One region of the Rahnella variigena genome, then DNA from elsewhere that is predicted to be linked to it. Evidence: predicted binding sites of a transcription regulator. Region 1 holds the regulator's gene; each other region holds the start of a gene.
What was found. The regulator CRP, encoded in region 1, controls carbon source genes, mostly activating them, when cyclic AMP is high. The targets are predictions, from matches to a motif close to ATGTGANNNNNNTCACAT.
Positions count from the first base shown of each region.

Region 2: CKQ54_RS21140 (2-hydroxycarboxylate transporter family protein) is a predicted target of CRP. The motif match lies at 1,575-1,592, and genes of this name have one in related genera.
Region 3: CKQ54_RS17445 (DeoR family transcriptional regulator) is a predicted target of CRP. The motif match lies at 1,966-1,983, and genes of this name have one in related genera.

Region 1 is NZ_NSDJ01000001.1:357,106-364,951, forward strand. It holds gene CKQ54_RS01800 (amidohydrolase) at 1-142, opposite strand, end outside; gene CKQ54_RS01805 (MFS transporter) at 158-1,348, opposite strand; gene CKQ54_RS01810 (LysR substrate-binding domain-containing protein) at 1,542-2,453, shown strand; gene CKQ54_RS01815 (OsmC family protein) at 2,455-2,862, opposite strand; gene crp (cAMP-activated global transcriptional regulator CRP) at 3,226-3,858, shown strand; gene CKQ54_RS01825 (YccS/YhfK family putative transporter) at 3,920-5,995, shown strand; gene argD (bifunctional acetylornithine/succinyldiaminopimelate transaminase) at 6,698-7,846, opposite strand, start outside.
Region 2 is NZ_NSDJ01000001.1:4,578,884-4,586,729, reverse strand. It holds gene CKQ54_RS21145 (ATP-binding protein) at 1-1,343, opposite strand, end outside; gene CKQ54_RS21140 (2-hydroxycarboxylate transporter family protein) at 1,664-3,019, shown strand; gene CKQ54_RS21135 (NlpC/P60 family protein) at 3,214-3,774, shown strand; gene mgrA (L-glyceraldehyde 3-phosphate reductase) at 3,823-4,863, opposite strand; gene nrdF (class 1b ribonucleoside-diphosphate reductase subunit beta) at 4,945-5,943, opposite strand; gene nrdE (class 1b ribonucleoside-diphosphate reductase subunit alpha) at 5,965-7,846, opposite strand, start outside.
Region 3 is NZ_NSDJ01000001.1:3,784,399-3,792,244, reverse strand. It holds gene moeB (molybdopterin-synthase adenylyltransferase MoeB) at 1-520, opposite strand, end outside; gene moeA (molybdopterin molybdotransferase MoeA) at 523-1,764, opposite strand; gene CKQ54_RS17445 (DeoR family transcriptional regulator) at 2,010-2,243, shown strand; gene tsgA (MFS transporter TsgA) at 2,319-3,515, opposite strand; gene CKQ54_RS17435 (isoaspartyl peptidase/L-asparaginase family protein) at 3,791-4,798, shown strand; gene CKQ54_RS17430 (dipeptide ABC transporter ATP-binding protein) at 4,795-6,651, shown strand; gene gsiB (glutathione ABC transporter substrate-binding protein GsiB) at 6,711-7,846, shown strand, end outside.

The DNA of each region.
Region 1 (7,846 bases):
CGAAACTTTCCAGCTGCTGAGTAATGTATGCCGCCGTTTTATGCTCCTGAAAAGAGAGTTCAGGATGGGCATGAATATGTCTGCGCCAGCGCAGGACGTCCGCTTTGACTTCAGCCAGCATTGCTTCGAAATTAAAAGTCACCACTCTTCTCCTCAGTTAAGCCACATCGCGCATTGGCGCACGAGGTTTTATTGCCAGCGGCAGGATAGCCAGACCGGCCACCACCATCGCCAGCGCCAGAAATACAAACGTAGAAAGGTAACCGTGGCTGGCGGTGATGAGATATCCCATCGCAATCGGCGCCACAAATCCGCCGAGAGTCCCGCCGGTATTAATGATCCCCATCGCCGCGCCCATGACGTCAGAAGGCAGGCGTTTCATCGGCAGCGTAAAGACGGTCACAAAGGACGCCATCAGGAAAACGTAGCCGAGGAACAGGAACAACCCGGCCGTAACCGCCGATGCCGACGTAAACACCAGCCAGATACACAACGCACTGAGCAGTGCGCAGCAGAAAATCACTTTCGGCTCTTTGCCCTGCATATAGCGTCCGACCAGCCAGCCGGTTGCCAGTGAAGAAATCCAGATACCCAGCCCGCCGGTCGCGACCACCATGCCTGACACGTCGAGTGACATACCGCGCTGCTGGACGAGATATTTTGGCAACCACGCCATCAGGCCGTAAGACGGAATGTTGATGCAGAAAATTGAGACAAACAGCAGCAGGACAATCGGGTTTTTCAGCAACTCCCGATAACCAGTTTTCGCGCCGGTACGGGCTTGTGCTTCCGGCGGATTGGGCACAAAAATCACAATCGCTACGGCGATGGCAAAAGCCAGCAATCCGAGAATGGAGAACGATCCGCGCCAGCCAAGATGATCCAGGCTGTAAACCGCAATCAGCGGTCCGGCAGTCATCGCCAGTCCGGCGGAAGACAGCAAAATCGACTGCGCAAAGGTTCGCTTCTCAACTGCGAAATTAGACACTACCGCTTTGGCGCAGGACGCAGGATAGCCGGAATGGCCGACGCCGGAGAGAAACCGGAACGTGACCAGTAATCCCAGGCTGAGGCCCAGCGTTCCGAAACACAGCGCGAAGCCGCCCAGCAAGAACAGCGACATACCGAGCACTTTTTTGTAGCCGAACCGGTCATTCAGCCAGCCCGCGGGGATCTGAAACAGCGAATAGGCCAGGAAGAAAATACCGGTGATATACCCCAGCTGTTCAGGTTGCAGATTAAATTCGCGCTCGATGGGCAGCAGCGCAAAACCCATCACTGTTTTATCGATATACACCACGGCATAACCGACAAATAGCAGGAAGATCATCAGGGAACGACTTTTCATAGCGGATATCCCTTTTTGTTATCACCACGTCAGATTTTCTCACTGCCGGATGAATCGTAAAATGCGACATGCATCACGTAATCAACTGAATAACAACATATTATTTTTCGCGATCCTGACGCTATCAGCTTTACAGCGTGACCATAAGATGCAATTTTTGGGCGGGTGATGCTTTTTACTGATAGGGATCGTGATGCGCTATTTGCCGAAATTACAGCAACTGAAGGTTTTCCAGCAGGTTATCCGCAGCGGCAGTATTCGCGGCGCGGCGCGGGCGTTGAATCAGTCACAACCGGCGGTCAGCAGAACATTGCGTGAACTGGAACAAACGCTCGATACGCAGCTGATCGTGCGTGGCAATCAGGGGATGACGCTGACCGAAACGGGGCGGGCATTTGCACAGCGTATGCAATTTATCCTCGAAGAGCTTGAGCGCGCCGCCGATGAAATTCGCCAGATCGAACAATATTCGCAGGGCTCCGTCGCCATTGGATTTTCATCGCTGCTGGCGCTGACGGTTTTTCCCGGACTGGCAGGAGAATTTAAGACGCAGTTTCCGCAGTCCAAACTGCTGATCAAAGAAGGGCAACTTTCCACGTTATTACCTGCACTGCGCGAAGGGAAACTGGATTTCGCGGTCGGTACCGCCGGGCCGGGATTTCCGCTGGAAGATCTGGTACGTGAGCCACTGTTCAGCGCACCTTTCTGCGTTATCGCCCGGCGTGGACATCCGCTGGCGGGCGCCACGACCTTCGAAGAATTACAAGATGCGCGCTGGCTGTTGCCCGAAACGGATATGGGGTATTACCAGCAAATCAGGTTATCGATGGGAGGATTTCATCAGCCGGCAGCGGAAATGCCGGTGCATACAGATTCGGTGGTGTGCGGGCTAAATATGGTGTTGCAGTCTGATTATCTGACCATTGTGGCGCGGGCGATGAAAGCGCCGTTCGGGCTGGAAGACAGGCTGAGTATGCTCAATATCGATACCCTGCCGCAGGCAGAATACTGTGTGCTTTACTCGCAAAAATCGCCGCTGACGTTTGCCGCGCGGCGATTTTTGGATTTATTGCGCAGCCAGTGCCACGCGTATGACTGGTCGTAACTTATTCGACGCTGATCACTTCAAAGCTGTGCGTGATGGTCGCCGCTTTGCCGAGCATCAGGGACACCGAGCAATACTTTTCCGCAGACAGGCTGACGGCACGTTCAACAATCTTATCGGTGAGATCTTTACCGGTGACGATAAAATGCAGATTGATGTGCGTGAACAGGCGCGGCGCTTCTTCGCGGCGTTGTGAGGTCAGCTTGACTTCACAATCACGCACGTCGTTACGGCCTTTTTGCAAAATAGACACCACATCAATCGCGCTGCAACCGCCTGCGGACATCAGCAGCATTTCCATCGGGCTGGGTGCTTTATCGCCCGCATTACCATCCATAGAAATCTGGTGGCCTGACGCTGACTCGCCTAAAAACGTCAGCCCTTCTACCCATTTTACGCGTGCGTGCATGAACTATTCTCCCGGTGAATAAACTCGTCGAATTCCGCTCCCAGAGTACCCTTTCACCTAAAATCTGGCAACGTAACCCGATCGCCATCATGCTGAAGCGAGACAACAGAAGACAGCATTGCAAACCTGTGCTACAAACAAAGCCGAAACATACTTTCCAGTGAATTGCGGTGACGGTTTTCGCGGTTTAAGAACAGAACCCACGGTGATAACGGCAATAATCAGGCTGTTTCACTCCGACACCCGCTTGCAGCATTTCTGGGGAGTTATATGCTGAAAGGGCGCTTTTGATTTTGAAGTGCCATACAGGGAACTCTGAGCCCTGTGATTTTGGGCAGCGATAACAACAGAGGATAATAGCAAATGGTTCTCGGCAAGCCACAAACAGACCCGACTCTCGAATGGTTCCTGTCTCACTGTCATATACATAAGTATCCTTCTAAAAGTACGCTGATTCACCAGGGTGAAAAAGCCGAAACGCTTTACTACATCGTGAAAGGGTCAGTTGCTGTCCTTATCAAGGATGAAGAAGGCAAAGAAATGATACTGTCCTACCTTAACCAAGGTGACTTCATCGGCGAGCTGGGACTCTTCGAAGAAGGTCAGGAACGTAGTGCGTGGGTTCGTGCAAAAACTGCCTGTGAAGTGGCTGAAATTTCTTATAAAAAATTCCGCCAGCTGATTCAGGTTAACCCGGATATTCTGATGCGTCTTTCCGCGCAGATGGCAAACCGTCTGCAAGTGACGTCAGAGAAAGTCGGCAACCTGGCCTTCCTCGACGTAACAGGGCGTATCGCTCAAACTCTGCTTAATCTGGCTAAACAGCCTGATGCGATGACCCATCCGGACGGGATGCAAATCAAGATCACCCGTCAGGAAATCGGCCAAATCGTCGGTTGTTCACGTGAAACAGTCGGACGTATTCTCAAAATGCTGGAAGATCAAAGTCTGATCTCGGCACACGGTAAAACGATTGTCGTTTACGGCACACGTTAATCCCTTAAAAATCGGCGCGGCAGAACACTGTCGCGCCTTTTTTATGGGCTAAGCTTTATCCATGACGCTATGGCGAAGACTGTTTTACCATCCGGAAGTTAACTACGCGCTGCGCCAGACGCTGGTGTTGTGCCTGCCCGTTGGTATCTGCTGGTTGTTCGGCAATCTGCAAATGGGGCTGCTGTTCTCTCTTTGTCCTGCCTGCTGCAACGTCGCGGGCCTGGATACTCCGCATAAACGCTTTTTCAAACGCCTGATAATTGGCGGAACGCTCTTTGCCATGAGCAGCATTCTGCTGCAAGTGATGCTGGAAAGCTGGCACATTCCCCTGCCACTCATCATGTTGTCGCTGGCATTACTGCTTGGCGTAACCGGCGAAATCAGCCCGTTGCATGCGCGGCTGTTGCCCGGCGCGCTGGTGGCGACCATCTTTACACTGAGTATGGTCGGCGTTCGCCCGATATGGCAGGCGCCGGTGCTTTTCGCCGCCGGTACGGCCTGGTACGGATTATTTAACTGGGCGTGGTTTCGCATATCGGAAGAACAGCCGATGCGCGAAACGCTCAGCCAGCTCTATCTGCAACTCGCGGATTACTTCGAAGCTAAATACAGCCTGCTGACGCAACACACCGATCCTGAAACCGCGTTACCCCCGTTGCTGACGCGCCAGCAGCAGGTCATCGACCTGATTGCCCTGCTCTATCAGCAACTGCACATGCTGCCGCAACACGGCCATCATCATCACCATAAAAGACTGTTTCAGCGTTTTCAGGTCGCGCTTGATTTGCAGGAGCACATCACGGTGAGCCTGCATCAGCCGGAAGAAGTGCAGAAGCTGGTGGAAGAAAGCCACGCCGAAGCGGTTATCCGCCGTAATGCGCAGGTGATTTCCGCCCGTCTGCGGGTCATCGCCGACGACATTCTTTATCACCGTTTATCCGAACGGTTTACGATGGCCAACGAGCTGGCCGCGCTGGAGAAAATCGCCGCGCGCAATCCTGAGAATCCGGTCGGCCAGTTTTGCTACTACCACTTCAGCCGCATTGCACGCCTGCTGCGGACACAGCGCCCGTTGTACAAACGTGACCTGATGAACACTCAGCCGCGTTTACCCTTCTGGCCGGCGCTGAAAAGCTATCTTTCCTTCAAATCTGTCGCCCTGCGCAATGCCGCCCGTCTGGGGATCATTCTGGCGATTGGCAGCAGCCTGGGGCTGTTCTTTAATCTGCCCAAGCCCTACTGGATTTTGCTGACCATCATGCTGGTGAGTCAGAACGGTTATAACGCCACGCGCGTGCGGATCCAGCACCGTGCGCTGGGCACGCTGGCCGGATTGCTGATTGCCGCCGGTTTGCTGAAGCTGGAATTACCCGAAGGCATCACGCTGATGTGTATGCTGATCGTCACGCTGGTGTCGTATACGGTGCTGCGTAAAAACTACGGGCTGGCGATGGTCGGCATGACCGTGACGGCGGTATATACCCTGCAACTGCTGGCGATGAACGGCGTGCATTTTCTGGTACCGCGGCTGGTGGATACGCTGATCGGCTGCGCGCTGGCGTTCGGCGGCACCATCTGGCTGTGGCCGCAATGGCAGAGCGGATTACTGCGTCAGAACGCGCACCAGGCGCTGGAAACCTATCAGGATGCTATCCGCTTACTGCTTGAGGAAAATCCGGATACCTCGAAGCTTGCTTACACCCGCATGCAGGTCAATCAGGCGCACAACAAGCTTTTCACGTCACTGAATCAGGCGATGCAGGAGCCCGGCTTTAACTCGCATTATCTGGCGGATATGCGCCTGTGGGTGACGCACAGCCAGTTCATTGTCGAGCACATCAACGCAATGACCATTCTCGCCCGCGAGCATTACATGCTGCCGGAGAAACTGGCGACGGAGTATTTACAGACCTGTGAAATTGCGTTGCAAAGTTGTCAGCAGCGACTGCTTTATGACGGGCCGGGCAATGAGAACACGCTGATCAATGCACCGGAACTGCATCCTGATATGCCCCTGACCGAGATGGAACGCCATCTGCGGCGTGTGATTTCACATCTCAGCGTGATGCATACTATTTCGTCACTGGCGTGGAAGCAGAGGCCACATCATGGGATCTGGTTGACGCGGAAGGCGTGAACGTGAAGGGGATTGCCCCTTTTAAATCCCCTTTTTACTGGCTTACAGCCAGACTGCTTTTTAAAGCTAATCGGAGAATATTTCGGTTTCTTAAGTACGGATGCCGTGTACTGGCGGCTTGAAGCAGACCGGAGAATATTTCGGTTTCTCAAGTACGGGGATCACTTAACGCGCTGCGCCGAAACCGCCCAAAGGAGGAAAATGCTTTTCCTCCTTTGGATTCCTCCTCGCTTTTTCAACACGCGCTCCGCTCGCTGGCTATGTTTCAGCAACCACAGTGACAGGCTGGAAATCTTGCCGCTTTGCGGTTCCTTCTCTCGGTCTTCGAGCCCTGGGTCTCGAAGCCGCTCCGTTCAGCAAGATTTCTGATTCGCCCGTGAGATCTTAAATTCAACGGCTGACCGTTTTTATCTTTTAGATAAGTTGATTGGCGTGCTCAAAAATGGCACCGAATGAATGGTTCGAGACTTGAGGCTCGAATCCTGAAATTCGGGAATCGGGGAGCGATGACATTTTGCGCCACACACTGATGCGTCAGAACATGTCCGTCATACCCGCGGCAGCGCGCAGTGAAAAAGCGAGGGGAGTGCAGAGGGGAAAAGCCTTTCCCCTCTGCTCGGTTTCGGCACACAAGGCCTTGTGATAACCGTTATTGAAAAACCGAAATTTACTCAGTCAGTTGCAAAGATAGGGCCGTGGGGCTCACCCCCCACAAACTTTCCCCACTGCTTTCTCAAATCTTTCCATCCCTTCGCTGATATCAGCGAAATCAATCACCAGTGAGGGCGCAAACCGCATGACGTTCGGTCCGGCGACCAGCATCATCAGGCCGAATTCGGCGGCGGCGGCATGGAATTCGCCTGCACGATTTTTAAACGCGTCGGAAAGCTCAGCGCCAATCAGCAAACCCTGACCGCGGAACTCGCTGAAGATGTGATATTTCTGATTGATGGCCTCCAGCGCGCTGATAAATTTCTCGCGACGCTCGTTGATACCGGCCAGCACGTCTGGCGTATTGATGATATCCAGTGCGGCTTCAGCGACGGCGCAGGCCAGCGGGTTACCGCCGTAAGTGGTGCCGTGTTTGCCCGGTTCCATCACCGAGGCCACTTCTTCGGTTGCCAGCATGGCGGAAACCGGGAAGCCGCCGCCCAGCGCTTTGGCGGTGGTCAGGATATCCGGCGTCACGCCGTAATGCATATAGCTGAACAACTTACCGCTGCGCCCCATGCCGCTTTGTACTTCGTCCAGTACCAGCAGCGCATTATGTTTATCGCAAAGCTCGCGCAGCCCTTGCAGGAACTCTTTAGTAGCCGGAGTGACTCCGCCTTCACCCTGAACGGGTTCGACAACGATCGCACAGGTGTGATCGTCGATGACCGCTTTTACCGCGTCCAGATCGTTAAACGGCACGTGGACAATGTCAGCCGGTTTCGGGCCGAAGCCGTCGGAATATTTTGGCTGACCGCCGACAGAAACGGTAAACAATGTGCGGCCATGGAAAGCGTTATGGAAAGCAATGATCTTACTTTTGTACGGGCTGTGGCGATGGGAAGCGTAATAACGCGCCAGTTTAAAAGCAGCTTCATTGGCTTCAGCGCCGGAGTTGGCAAAAAATACGCGGTCTGCAAAGGTCGCGTCGATCAGCTTCTGAGCCAGTCGCAGCGCGGGTTCGTTGGTAAACACGTTGCTGACATGCCACAGGGTTTCGCCCTGTTCGTGTAACGCTTTTACCAGTGCCGGATGGCAATGTCCGAGCGCCGTCACCGCGATGCCGCCAGCGAAATCAACGTATTCGGTGCCCTGCTGATCCCAGACACGACTGCCTTTACCTTTAACAGGAATAAATTT
Region 2 (7,846 bases), 4.2 Mb from region 1:
GTGAGCGCGTTGAGGGTGGCATCCACGGCGTTATCCAGCAGATTACCGACCACCGACATCAGCTCGGTTTCAGTGATAGCCGCCGGAATGCGGGTGAGCTGGCAGGCGGGATCGAAACTGAGTTCAACGCCTTTTTCGCGCGCACTGACGTATTTCCCCAGCAGCAGGCCGCAAAGTGCAGGCGAAGTGAAGCGCGCCGAGACAAAATCCAGCACCGCCTGCGCACCTTCCGACTGCGCCTGAATATAGTGCATCGCATCGTCGTAACGCTGCATTTGCAGCAAACCCGCCAGTGTCGCGGTCCAGTTCAGCTGTTCGTGGCGCATGATGCGCAGATTGTCCGCGTAGCGTTTCACCTGACTCAGCTGGCTGCTCAGCGTATTTATGTCGTTTTTATCGCGGAAACTGAACACCCAGCCGCTTTCTTTACCCGGTTCCAGTTCTATCGGGACGCGGTTGACGATCACCTGTCTCTGATTGAGCACCGTAATCTGATCATGCTGGCTGTTATTTTCACTGATACCGCTTTGCGTGAAGAAGGTGGGCGGTGTCTCCAGCACCTCATTAAGTGGTTTACCCAGCAGTTCATTTTCAGGCTGATGGATATCAAGCAACTCGCGTGCGGCGCGGTTAATGGAAATCAGCTGTTTTTGGGCATTAACTGCGAATACGCCTTCGTACATGGCTTCCAGCAAGGCTTTTTGCTGGCGAACCAGCAGCGCGATATCTTTGGGTTCCAGCCAGAACATCTGTTTTTTAACGTTGCGGGTAAACATCCACGAAAAAATAAACAGCAGTAATAAAAGAAGCAAACCGTATAAACCGGCCTGCGCCAGACGATGGCCGTTAATATTATCAATATAAGAAGTGAGGTAGCCGACGGAGACAATACCAATGACCCGATTATTCTCATCCAGGATCGGCGCTTTACTGCGCAATGAAACACCTATGCCGCCTTGCCGGACGGAAATAATGGTTTTCCCCGCCAGCACCTCTGCGTTATCACCGCCAATCATCGGCAGGTCGATCCGCTCCGGTGATTGTGAATGATAAAGATGCAGCTCGCGGTTATCGCCGATGACGATATAACTGGCATCGCTTTTATCGCGTAAAGGCTGGATAAGTCGTGCGATCCCGGTGGTATCCCGCGCCTTAACCTTCTGCGCCAGTCCCGGCATCAGCGCGATTTCACTGGCCTGAACCCGTGCGCGCTGGCCGAGGTCGTGATGCAACTGACGATCGATGATATGAAATAAAATAGCACCCAGCAGTGCCAGCAACAGGCAGGAAAATACCACCAGAGATAAAAAGAGTTTTACCTGAAAAGGCATGCGGAGTTTCATACGGCCTGCTGCAAGATTAACGTAAAGATACACATTGAATAAGCGTACCACGGGGCAGTAAGGGCGGTAATCGGACAAAGACAGAGTTGTGAACAGGCAATATAAATAGTGATGAATTCACTCAGTGATTACAAGGGTAATAGGGCTTTTTACTACAAATCTGATAATCCTTATAAATCAAATAACATTAACTCCATAAACACCATAATAACCTTAATCCCTGCGGTTTTAATTTGAACAAACTCACATCCGGCTGACCTGCTGTTTTCTTATCCTCAGAACATCAATAAGAAAAGTATTTATAAGAAAGAGGCAATGCCATGAGCACAACCGACGATTCCTACATCGCAGTCAAAGAAAAGAAAACCTCCGGCCTCTCGGCCAGGCAAAAATGGTGGCACATTCTAGAAAACTACAATATAGGCATTATCCCGCTGCCTTTTTTCCTGCTGGCCGGTGTGCTGATCCTGCTCGACTGCCTGAACGGCAAATTACCCAGCGACATTGTGGTGATGGTTGCCACGCTGGCCTTCTTCGGTTTTGCCTGTGGCGAATTCGGCAAACGCTTACCCGTCGTCGGCAAACTCGGCGCGGCGGCGATTTGCGCCACCTTTATTCCTTCGGCGATGGTGCATTACGGGTTACTGCCGGACGTCGTGGTGGATTCCACGGTCAAATTCTATAAATCCACCAATATTCTGTATCTCTACATCTGCTGCATTATCGTCGGCAGTATCATGAGCATGAACCGCCAGGTGCTGATCCAGGGCTTTATGCGCATTTTTGTGCCGATGTTATGCGGTGAAGTGGTGGGCATGATTGCCGGAATGGCGATGGGCACGGTGTTAGGTTTACCGCCAATGCAAACCTTCTTTTTCCTGATCCTGCCGATCATGGCCGGTGGCGTAGGTGAAGGTGCGATCCCGCTGTCGATGGGTTATGCGACGATTTTGCACATGGAACAAGGTGTGGCGCTGGGGCGTATTCTGCCGATCGTGATGCTGGGCGGTCTGACGGCAATTGTGCTGGCGGGCGTGCTGAATCAGCTGGGGAAACGTTATCCGCATCTGACCGGTGAGGGGCAGCTGATGCCGTCGAAAAAAGGTGAGCTGGGCAGCGGTACTGACAAATTCGAAGGAAATCCGGGCGTGAATGCGCTGGCCTGTGGCGCGCTGCTGGCGATCCTGCTTTACATGGTCGGGATGCTCGGTCAGAAGTGGATCGGCCTGCCCGCGCCGGTCGGCATGTTATTCGCGGCAGTACTGGTAAAACTGGCAAATGGCGTTTCACCGACCATTCAGCACGGCTCGATGACGGTGTATAAATTCTTCCGCACTGCAGTGACCTATCCGGTGCTGTTCGCGGTGGGCGTGGCGATCACGCCGTGGCAGGAACTGATCAACGCTTTTACCCTGCAAAACCTCCTCGTGATCGTGACCACCGTGCTGGCGCTGGTCGGCACCGGTTTTTATGTCGGCAAGAAAATCGGTATGCATCCGATTGATGTGGCAATTGTTTCCTGCTGCCAGAGCGGGCAGGGCGGCACCGGCGACGTGGCTATTCTGACTTCCGGTAACCGTATGACGCTGATGCCTTTCGCGCAAATCGCTACCCGCATCGGTGGTGCAATCAACGTTTCTGTCGGATTATTTGTGCTGGCGAAGTTCTTTTCATAATCCCCGTAACAGCCCCTTTCACCGAAGGGGCTGGTTTCACTGAGAAAAAATCCCCAGTCCAAAACTGGACAGAAAATAGCCAGATTATTTCACTTTATCTGGTTATTATTTGCGCACTCAGAGACGAGTCACCCGCCCCGAGAGCCGGTTCCCACGTAAGGAAGAGCATTATTTTTTAACGAAAGAATCCACGCATGTTCCGTATTAAATCTCTTGTTTCTGCCTTACTGCTTCTTGTAGCCGGTTTATTCAGCACCCATTCCTTTGCTTTTGATATGCCTGAAGAGTTTGAGTCTATGGATACCTATAAATTTTTCCATAGCGAGCTTTTTGATGGAAAGGGATCCACCATCACTGCGGTCAACACCGGCAATTCAGAAAATATTAAAAGTGCGCTGCTGGCTGAATATCCGCGCTGGAAAGGGACGCATTATCGCTGGGGTGGAACCACACACAAAGGCATCGATTGTTCGGCGCTGATGCAACATCTCTTCCGGGATTCCCTGCAAAAACGCCTGCCGAGAACCACGTTTCAGCAAATCAGGAACGGCAGAAAAGTGAGTAAAAATAGCCTGAAACCGGGAGATTTAGTTTTTTTCAAAACGTCGCCGGGGGATCGTCATGTCGGCGTGTATGTCGGGGATCATCAGTTTATTCATGCCTCGAAAATTGAAGGCGTCACGATTTCATCACTGGATAATCAGTACTGGGTCGAGCATTACGAAACAGCACGACGTTTAGAGCTGATGAGCTAAAAAAAAGCGGATCCTTTTCAGGATATCCGCCTGTTTTACTTTGAATATTTACTTATCTGATGACGCCTGCCACAGATTCAATTCACCATCCGCCACATGTTTATCAATCGCTGCCAGTTCTTCTGCGGTGAAACGCAGATTGTCCAGCGCCTTGACGTTTTCATCCAGTTGTTCAGGACGGCTGGCACCAATCAGCACTGACGTCACGCGGTTGTCTTTCAGCAGCCAGCTCAGCGCCATCTGCGCCATCGTCTGTCCGCGCTGTTGCGCCATTTCATTGAGCAACCGCAGGCTGTTCAGGTTTTCCTCAGACAGCATCCTGGCATTCAGCCCGCGCACTTTATTCCCTTCCACCTGCATCCGCGAACCGTCCGGAATACCGTTGAGGTATTTACCGGTCAGCAAGCCCTGCGCCAGCGGCGTAAAGGCAATGCAACCCGCGCCATTTTGTTCCAGCGTATCCAGCAAACCGCTCTTATCGACCCAGCGGTTCAGCAGATTGTAAGAAGGCTGATGTATGAGCAGCGGGACTTTCAGCTCGCGCAGCAGTTCAGCCATTTTCTGTGTACGTTCCGGCGAATAAGATGAAATCCCGACATACAACGCTTTGCCGCTTTGCACGGCATACGCCAGCGCTGCTGCGGTTTCTTCCATCGGCGTTTCTTCATCCACACGGTGTGAATAGAAAATATCGACGTAATCCAGTCCCATGCGTTGCAGGCTTTGATCAAGGCTTGCCAGCAGATATTTGCGTGAACCGCCGGACCCGTAAGGGCCGGGCCACATGTCATAACCGGCTTTGGTGGAGATAATCAGTTCATCGCGATACGGGGCGAAATCCTGCTTCAGCAAACGACCAAAATTCTCTTCGGCTGAACCCGGAGGCGGGCCGTAGTTATTCGCCAGATCAAAATGAGTGATGCCTAAATCAAAGGCTTTTTGCAGTAATGCGCGCTGGGATTCCAGCTGGCTGACATGGCCGAAGCTGTGCCACAGGCCAAGGGACAGTGCAGGGAGTTTTAAACCGCTCTGACCGCAGCGGCGGAATTGCATGGTTTCATAGCGGGAGGGGGAGGCCTGATACGGCATGATGTTTCCTTCTTTTTAGAGGAAGTAGGGTTATTTTTGAAACACTGTTTTATTGTAACCCTTGAAGAAATAACGGCAACATCAGAAATCCCAGTCCTCGTCTTCGGTATTAACGGCTTTGCCGATCACATACGAGGATCCGGATCCGGAGAAGAAGTCGTGGTTTTCATCGGCGTTTGGCGATAATGCGGAAAGGATCGCCGGATTCACATCTGCCATGCTGGCCGGGAACAGGGCTTCGTAGCCGAGATTCATCAGCGCTTTGTTGGCGTTGTAATGCAGGAATTTCTTCACGTCTTCGCTCCAGCCTACGCCGTCGTACAGTTCTTCGGTGTAGCGGATCTCGTTGTCGTACAAATCCTGAATCAGATCAAACGCCTGCTCCTTGACCTGACGCTGACGCTCTTCGCTTTCCAGTGCCAGTGCTTTCTGGAATTTATAGCCGATGTAGTAACCGTGAACCGCTTCATCGCGGATGATCAGACGGATCAGATCCGCGGTGTTAGTGAGCTTGGCGCGGCTCGACCAGTACATCGGCAGATAGAAGCCCGAATAGAACAGGAACGATTCGAGAAACACGCTGGCGACTTTCTTCATCAGCGGATCTTCGCCGTCGTAATACGACAAAATGATCGCCGCTTTATTTTGCAGCGCGACGTTTTCCTCGCTCCAGCGGTAGGCTTCATCCACGTCCACGGTGGCGCACAGTGTCGAGAAAATCGAACTGTAAGAACGCGCATGCACCGCTTCCATAAAGCAGATATTCGAGTAAACCGCCTCTTCGTGTGGCGTCACCGCGTCTTTCATCAATGTGGGGGCACCGACCACGTTTTGCACGGTATCCAGCAGCGTCAGGCCGGTAAACACGCGGATCGTCAGTTGCTTCTCTTTCGCGCTGAGCGTCGCCCAGGACGGAATATCGTTCGACAATGGCACCTTTTCCGGCAGCCAGAAATTCGAGGTCAGGCGGTTCCACACTTCGAGGTCTTTATCGTCCTGGATTTTGTTCCAGTTGATGGCTTTGCTGACCGGTTGGGGTACTAACCTTTGTTTTACTGTGAATGTTTTTACTGCGCTCATCTTTTAAGTCCTTTCAATCGGTTACAGCGTGCAGGAAACGCAGCCCTGAACTTCGGTGCCTTCCAGCGCCATCTGGCGCAGACGGATGTAATAAATGGTTTTGATGCCTTTGCGCCAGGCGTAAATCTGCGCTTTGTTGATGTCGCGCGTGGAGGCGGTATCGCGGAAGAATAGCGTCAGTGACAACCCCTGATCGACGTGCTGTGTGGCTTCGGCGTAGGTATCAATGATTTTTTCCGGGCCGATTTCGTAGGCATCCTGGTAGTAATCCAGATTGTCATTGGTCATAAACGCCGCCGGATAATACACGCGTCCAATCTTGCCCTCTTTGCGGATTTCTACGCGGGACACAATCGGGTGAATACTCGACGTCGAGTTATTGATGTAAGAAATAGAACCCGTCGGTGGCACCGCCTGTAAATTCTGGTTATACAGCCCGTGCTGCATCACGGAATCTTTCAGCGCCGCCCAGTCTGCGGTAGTCGGAATAGCAATCCCGGCCTCAGCAAACAGTTCACGCACGCGGTCGGTTTTCGGCTGCCATTTCGCAGCCAGTGTGTCATCGACATATTTATCGAAATAGCGGCCGCTGGCGTAGGTGGAATCTCTGAAACCTTTAAACGACTGCTGGCGCTCGATAGCGATCTGGTTTGAGGCGCGGATCGCATGGAAAGCCACGGTGCAGAAATAGATATTGGTGAAATCCAGACCTTCTTCTGAGCCGTAATAAATACGCTCGCGGCACAGATAACCGTGCAGGTTCATCTGGCCGAGGCCGATGGCGTGCGAATCCTGATTTCCCTGATCGATAGATGGCACCGAACGGATATGGCTCATGTCAGAGACTGCCGTCAGTGCGCGAACCGCCATTTCCACGGTATTGCCGAAATCCGGTGAATCCATCGCCGAGGCGATATTCAGTGAGCCGAGATTACAGGAAATGTCTTTGCCAATTTCCTGATAAGACAGGTCTTCGCCGTAGATCGTCGGCGAATTCACCTGCAAAATCTCCGAACACAGGTTGCTCATATTGATGCGACCTTTGATCGGATTGGCGCGGTTCACCGTGTCTTCAAACATCATGTACGGATAGCCGGATTCAAACTGAATCTCCGCCAGCACCTGGAAGAATTCACGGGCGTTGATTTTGCTTTTGTGAATGCGTTTGTCATTCACCATCTCGCGGTATTTCTCGCTGATGCTGATTTCAGACATCGGCACACCGTACACTTTCTCCACGTGATACGGCGAGAACAGGTACATATCTTCGTTGTTCTTCGCCAGTTCGAACGTGATATCCGGAATGACTACACCGAGCGACAGCGTTTTAATCCGGATTTTTTCGTCGGCGTTTTCGCGCTTAGTATCGAGGAAACGCAGAATATCCGGGTGATGAGCGTTCAGATACACCGCGCCCGCTCCCTGACGCGCACCGAGCTGATTGGCGTAAGAGAAGGCATCTTCCAGCATCTTCATGATCGGAATAACGCCGGAAGACTGGTTTTCGATGCGCTTGATCGGCGCGCCCACTTCACGGATGTTGGTCAGCATAAAGGCCACGCCGCCGCCGCGTTTGGAGAGCTGTAAGGCCGAGTTGACCGAGCGACCGATAGATTCCATGTTGTCTTCAATACGTAACAGGAAACAGGACACCAGTTCGCCGCGCTGTTTTTTGCCGCAGTTGAGGAATGTCGGCGTTGCCGGCTGGAAGCGGCCGGAAATGATCTCATCAACAAAATGGCGGGCGAGCTGAATATCGCCGCGTGCCAGCGTCATCGCCACCATACACACGCGATCTTCATAACGCTCCAGGTAGCGTTTGCCGTCAAAGGTTTTCAGCGTGTAGCTGGTGTAATACTTGAATGCACCCAAAAAGGTCTGGAAGCGGAATTTTTTGGCGTAA
Region 3 (7,846 bases), 3.4 Mb from region 1:
GTTCCTGCGGCTGGTAGGTAAATACGCTGAGCTGACCTTCCATACGGATAGCGGCGCCGGAGACCAGCGGTTTTTTCTGCGCGAAACATTCACTGTTCAGCTGATTACGCGTCGTGACATTGTCGGTGCAATCCACCACCACGTCGCAGGCGGCGATCAGTTCGCGTAATAAATCGTCATCCGCCTGAGCATTTACCTGATTTAAGCGGATGTGCGGATTGATTGCCGCCAGCGCTATGGCGGCGGAGTCGACTTTCGGCATCCCGATCCGCGCGTCAGTGTGCAGCGTCTGGCGTTGCAGGTTTGAGAGCGATACCGTATCGAAATCCAGCAGCGTTAATGTGCCGGTGCCTGCCGCCGCCAGATATTGCGCGGCGGCGCAGCCTAAACCTCCCAGCCCGACAATCAGCGCGTGGCTGGCTTTCAGCTGTTCCTGCGCATCAAAATCAAACCCTTTCAGTACTATCTGGCGGTTATAGCGCATGGTTTCAGCGTCCGTCAGTTCCGGCAGAGTCGCCATGTTCAGCTCCGCAGCAGCGCGTTAAAAGGCTCGACTTCAACGATTTCGCCAGCCGTAACATTGTCGCGTTCACGCTCAAGTACGATAAAACAGTTAGCCTGGCTGAATGAGCTGAAGACGTGCGATCCCTGATGGCCGGTAGTGCGCACTTCCAGCTGACCTTCTGCATTGGTGCTGAAAATACCGCGCTGGAAATCGAGGCGTCCCGGCGATTTTTTCAGCGGCGTTACGGCTATCGCTTTCAGACGTGGCGGGAACTGCCAGGCACTGTGACCGGAAAGCTGAGCGATAAATGGCTGAACCAGCTGATAAAACGTCAGTGCAGCCGACACCGGATTTCCCGGCAGTCCGCAGAACCAGCTGTCTTTCAGTTTTCCGAAAGCAAACGGTTTGCCCGGTTTCATGGCCAGTTTCCAGAAACCAATTTCGCCCAGTTCGTCCAGCATCTGTTTGGTGTAATCAGCCTCACCGACGGAAACACCGCCGCTGGAAATCACCAAATCGGCAAATTCATTGGCTTCTTCAAACGCTTTACGCAATGCCTGCGGATCGTCGCGGATAATGCCTAAATCCAGCACCGTACAGCCGAGTTGCTCGAGCATCAGACGCACGGCAAACCGGTTCGTGTCATAAATCTGGCCTTCCTGCAGAGGCGTACCGACAGGTTGCAGCTCATCACCAGTGGAAAATACGGCGACTTTCAGCGGCTTCCAGACCTGTACCTCAGTCACGCCAAGGGATGCCAGCAGCGGTAATTCTGCTGCACCCAGACGCACGCCAGCAGGCAAAACGCTGTCGCCTTGCTTAATGTCGTCACCGGTCAGGCGGATATTCTGGCCTTTTTGCGCCGTTGCAGTGAAACGTATTCCCGCGTCTGAAACTTCTGCCTGTTCCTGCATGATCACTGTGTCGGCACCGGCCGGAACCGGCGCACCGGTCATGATGCGGATACAGGTTCCGGCAGGCCATTCGCCATGAAAAGGCGCGCCGGCAAAGGCTTTTCCCGCCACCGGCAGGACGGCGCCCTCGTGCAGGTCTTCAATGCGCAGGGCATAACCGTCCATCGCGGAGTTATCAAAAGGCGGGACAAAAATCGGGGAAAGCACCGGCGCCGCAGTAATACGGCCAGCGGCGCTTGCCAGTGGCAGAGATTCGGCATCCTGCGCTGTTTTTTTCGGAACGTAAGCGCGCATTTTATCCAGCGCTTCCTGAAGTGAGATCAAACCTGCAGTGTTGAATTCCATCAAAATTCCTTAGTGATTCAGCCCGGGCACGCGGGCGTACTCACCGGCGACGGACGGGAAAATGGGGCATGCGCATAGTATGACAGAGAATCGGGACGAACCAAAAACCGCTGAAGGCGTAAAAACTTCGTGGGGATTTCTGAAAAATTGAGATCGATCCCAAAAATACGGATGTAACGCGGTTATCATAGTTACCGTTATTTGTGATTTGTGTCACATATCTGTCATATACACAGGAATAACCGGTGCTTAAAAAAAATCGCCATCAGGCCATCCTTCAGTTGGTAGAACAACATGAAGTGTTACAGGTTAGCGAACTGGCACAATCGCTGGATGTGAGTCTTGAAACGATCCGACGTGACTTGAGTGAAATGCAGGACAAGGGATTGATTTTACGCCGCCATGGACGCGCGCGTCGTCTGGCCGCTCAGCCAGAAACATCCTGGCTAAACAGTTTGCAGCGCTGCCCGCAGCTTTAAAGGCGCAGCTAAATAAGAAAAGGGAAGGCTTTTATGCCTTCCCTTTTTTATGCATGAATTTATGCGTAGTAAATGTTATGCCGCCATTTCGCGGTGGATTTTTTCCGCTTTACTGCGCACACCGGCGATGATCACCGCCAGCACCAGCAGAACGTAAGATACGGTCGCGATATTCAGCGCCCAGAACAGGCCGTATTCGCGATAAATGAATGATGAGAAGGAAGCGAAAATCAGCGTACCGACGGAAGCCGTCGTCAGCAGCGCAGAGGTCAGCGTAGGAGGTGAGTTTTTCACCTGCAGGCTGCCGTAGCTCATCAGGCCGGAGAACATACCGGAGTTACAGAAGCCGAACAGGCCAACCGCAATCATCACCAGCGTGGTGTTTTCGTTGTGTGTCACCACAAACAGGCTGATTAACCCGACGATGGCCGACGCAAACAGGAAGGTACGCAGTTTCACAAAACGCACGGTGAACTGGTTCAGGAACAGGCCAATCGCTTTCACCATCCAGTAAGTGGTGATGTAGATCGCCGCTTTGTCAGTGTCCAGACCGAAATGCTCATGCAACCAGCTTGGCATCCACAGGGTGAAAACCAGTTCGCTGAAGACGAAGGCGAACAGGGCAAAACACAGCACGTACGCCGCGAAGCCCCACGGCTCTTTCGCTTCCCGCTCGCTTTTCGCCACTTTTTCCGGCTGCGCAACGGTCGGGAATTTCTGACCCACACACAGCAGGATCATCAGCACGCTCAGCGTACCCATGATGCCGTACATCGCCAGCCAGCTCGCGCCATGCTTGAACAGGAAACCGAGCACCAGAGACAGCGTCATGCCGGAAAGCGCAAAGAAGAAGTCGGTGAAGATTAAGTTGGCGGAACGCTTTTTCGGGTCGTCATTAATACGCACAACCAGATAGCTGCCAATCGACATCATCAGGCCAGCTGTCGCACCAATCAGGAAAACGCCGATGCCGAACAGGGTAATCGACGGCATCACGAACAGCGCGATACAGGTCAGGATGGTGACAATTGACCCGGTGATCAGCTGCTTGCCCAGATCGAACTTACGCATCAGGATGCCACTGATCATAATCGGCAGGAATAAACCGATGTTCATCAGTGAGAACATGAGGCCGATAAAGGCCGGATCTTTATTAAAAGCCGTCGCGACTGGCCCGATAACAATACCCAGAGTGGAGACGAGTCCCCCTGTAAAAAAGTAACTTAGCCACGAAATCACATTAAGACGCGGGCGGTTATAAACAGTTTCCATAAACTGATTTCCTAAAAAGAGAAAATAAAAAGTCGCGGTAAGCTTATCCAGAGGTGCTTTTGCCGCGATTAGGACGTTTATTATTGCTGTTCTCTGGTGATTTGTCCCGCATGTATATTCAATTGCAGCATTTGTTTTTCCTAAACAATCTAAGCAATTAGCGCCATTTTGGTGGCGATGCATTTCTGCTTTACATACTGTAGCGGGCTAAATATAGTCAAAAAACAGGTCAACATCTTCCATACATAAATACAACATCGAAAGGTGCAGTGCTAATGAGTTCTTCTACTGATAATTCAGCGGCTTCCGTTTCGAACAAGAAGCGTCCGGTCATCGCTATTCATGGTGGTGCCGGGGCAATAACCCGTGCGGCAATGAGCGCCGAAAAAGAACAACTTTACCTGGCCGAACTGGAAAGGATTGTCAGTGCCGGGCAGGCGATTCTGGCCGCGGGGGGCAGCGCACTGGACGCCGTAACTGAAGCTGTGCGCCTGCTGGAAGAATGCCCGTTATTTAATGCCGGTAAAGGTGCGGTATTTACCCATCAGGGTACGCATGAATTAGATGCCTGCATTATGGATGGCCGCACGCTGGATGCCGGTGCGATTTGCGGCGTCAGCCATATCCGCAATCCTGTTATGACCGCCCGTAAGGTGCTGGAAAACAGCCCGCACGTCCTGTTCACCGGTGCAGGCGCAGAAGATTTTGCCCGTGCCAGCGGTCAGGAAATGGTGGAACCGGCGTATTTCTTCACTCAGGAACGTTATGACCAGTTGCAGCGCGCCATCGCCGCGGATACCGGCGTAATGCTCGATCACGACGGGGCGACTCTGAATGCTTCAGGCGACCCGATTGATCCGGAACGTAAATTTGGCACCGTAGGCGCGGTGGCGATAGATGAACTCGGTAATCTGGCGGCGGCAACATCGACCGGCGGAATGACTAACAAACAGGCCGGACGCGTCGGTGATTCGCCGATTATTGGCGCCGGTTGTTACGCCAGCAACAATACGGTGGCGATTTCCAGCACCGGCACAGGTGAAGTGTTTATGCGTACCGTCGCTGCTTACGACGTGGCGGCGCTGATGGAATACGCCGGTTTAACGCTGGCAGAAGCGACACACAAAGTGGTGCAGGAAAAATTGCTGCCACTGGGCGGGAGCGGCGGGATGATCGCCGTCGATAAATTTGGCAACGTGGAACTGCCTTTCAACAGTGAAGGTATGTATCGCGGCTTTGCCCGCGTGGGCGAAGCACCTGTCGTCAGTATTTACCGCTCATGACCCATTCCCAGACTCTGCCTCCCGACCACGTTCTGGCGGTCAGCCAGCTCAGCGTGCAGTTCGCGCATGAAGGGCAAATCATCCCGGCGGTGAATCAGCTCAGTTTTCACGTGAAGCGCGGCGAAACGCTGGCGATAGTCGGTGAATCCGGCTCAGGTAAATCCGTTGCCTCGCTGGCGCTGATGCGTCTGGTGGAGCAGGGCGGCGGGCAGATCACCCAGGGTGAAATGCAATTTCGCCGTCGTAACGGTGAAGTCGTTGATCTGATGGCAGCAACGCAACCCGCCATGCGCAGCCTGCGCGGTGCGGACATGGCGATGATATTTCAGGAACCGATGACCTCACTCAATCCGGTATTTCCGGTAGGTGAGCAAATTGCTGAGTCTATCCGTCTGCATCAGAATAAAGATCACCGCGCCGCCCGTGCCGAAGCCTTACGCATGCTGGATCTGGTGCGTATTCCTGAAGCCAAAAATATTCTCGACAGCTATCCGCATCAGCTTTCCGGCGGTATGCGCCAGCGGGTGATGATCGCGATGGCGCTGTCGTGCAAACCCGCGTTACTGATTGCCGACGAACCGACCACAGCGCTGGATGTGACCATTCAGGCGCAGATTTTACAGCTGATCCGTGTGCTGCAAAAAGAGATGCACATGGGCGTGATTTTCATCACCCACGATATGGGCGTGGTGGCGGAAATCGCCGATCGCGTTCTGGTCATGCATCAGGGTAACAGCGTGGAAACCGGTGACGCGGGCGCGATATTTCGTACACCGCAACAGCCCTACACGCAGACGTTACTGGCGGCCGTGCCGAAGCTCGGATCTATGGCCGGTAAACCACTGCCCGCCCGCTTCCCTGCACCCGACCAGCAGGAAAGCGATCCCGAACTGATTCAAAACACCCTGACACCCGGCGTGCCGCCGATATTGCAGGTGCGTGATCTGGTGACCCGTTTCGACCTGCGCAGCGGTATTTTCAACCGCGTGACGCGTCGTGTGCATGCGGTTGAAAAAGTCAGTTTTGATTTACATCCCGGCGAAACGCTGGCGCTGGTGGGCGAATCCGGTTGCGGAAAATCCACCACCGGCCGTTCGTTGCTCAAACTGGTGAAAAGTCAGGGCGGAACCATCACCTTTGATGGCAAGACGCTGACGGATATCAGCGGCAGCGCACTGCAACATCTGCGGCGTGATATTCAGTTTATCTTTCAGGATCCTTATGCGTCGCTCGACCCGCGTCTGACGGTCGGGTATTCGATTATGGAGCCGTTGCTGGTGCATAACCTGGCAAAGGGCGCAGAGGCGGAAGCGCGCGTCGCGTGGTTGCTGGAGAAAGTCGGGCTGCTGCCGGAACATGCGCAGCGCTATCCTCACGAATTTTCCGGCGGTCAGCGGCAGCGAATTTGTATCGCCCGTGCACTGGCGCTCAATCCCAAAGTGGTGATTGCTGACGAGTCGGTGTCGGCGCTGGATGTGTCGATCCGCGCGCAAATCGTCAATCTGCTGATGGATTTGCAGAAAGAGTTCGGGCTGGCATTTTTGTTTATTTCACACGATATGGCGGTGGTGGAACGCATCAGTCATCGCGTTGCCGTGATGTATCTCGGTCAGATTGTGGAAATCGGCTCGCGCCGCGCGGTGTTTGAAAATCCGCAGCATCCGTATACCCGCAAACTGATGGCGGCGGTGCCGGTGGCCGATCCGGGTCATAAGCGCAAAGATCAGGCGCTGCTGGTGGATGAAATTCCCAGTCCGATTCGTGCGCTTAATGATGAGCCGGTTGTCGCACCGCTGGTTCAGGTGGCGGAAGGGCATTTTGTTGCCCGGCACGCCATTGCAGGTGTTTACTAATTTTTATGGTGGCTCATCTTGAGCCACTTTTTAACGGGTAAGACAGGAAAGGAACTGATATGAATCAGCATAAACATAAAGGTAAGAACGTAGTCCGTCAGGCCGTACTCGCTGCCGCTGTTTTCGGTTCGCTGGCATCGGCGTCTGCCTGGGCGGCAAAAGACGTGGTTGTCGCGGTAGGTTCTAACTTCACCTCGCTTGATCCTTATGACGCCAACGACACCTTGTCGCAGGCGGTGGCCAAATCTTTCTATCAGGGGCTGTTTGGCTTTGATAAAGATATGAAGCTGGAAAACGTGCTGGCCGACAGCTATACGGTCAGCAAAGACGGTCTGGTTTATACCATCAAACTGCATCCCGGCATCAAATTCCAGGACGGGACGGATTTCAACGCTGCGGCGGTAAAAGTTAACTTTGACCGTGCGAGTAATCCGGACAGCCACCTCAAACGCTATAACCTGTTTAAAAACATCGCCAGCACTGAAGCGGTTGATGACACCACGGTGAAAATTACGCTGAAAGAACCGTTCTCCGCGTTCATCAACATTCTGGCGCACCCGTCTGCGGTGATTATTTCTCCGGCGGCGCTGACTAAATACGGCAAAGACATCGGCTTCCATCCGGTCGGTACCGGCCCGTACACGCTGGAACAGTGGAACCAGACCGACTTCGTGAAAGTGAAGAAATTCGACGGTTACTGGAAAAAAGGCGAGCCGAAACTCGACACCATCACCTGGCGTCCTGTCGTGGATAACAATACCCGCGCCGCGATGCTGCAAACCGGTGAAGCGGATCTGGCGTTCCCGGTGCCTTACGAGCAGGCCGCGTTGCTGGAGAAAAACGATAAGCTGGATCTGGTCGCCGCGCCGTCAATTCTGCACCGTTACATCAGTTTTAACGTGACGCAAAAGCCTTTCGATAACGTCAAAGTGCGTGAAGCGATCAACTACGCCATCAACAAACAGGCGCTGATCAAAGTGGCCTTTGCCGGTTACGCGGTGCCATCAGAAGGGCCGTTGCCGCAGGGCATCGAATACGCCGCGAAATTCAAACCGTGGCCGTATGACCCGGCTAAAGCTAAAGCATTGCTGAAAGAAGCCGGTTATCCGGACGGTTTCACCACCACGCTGTGGTCGTCGCACAATAACAGCACGGCGCAGAAAGTGTTGCAGTTCACCCAGCAGCAATTGGCGCA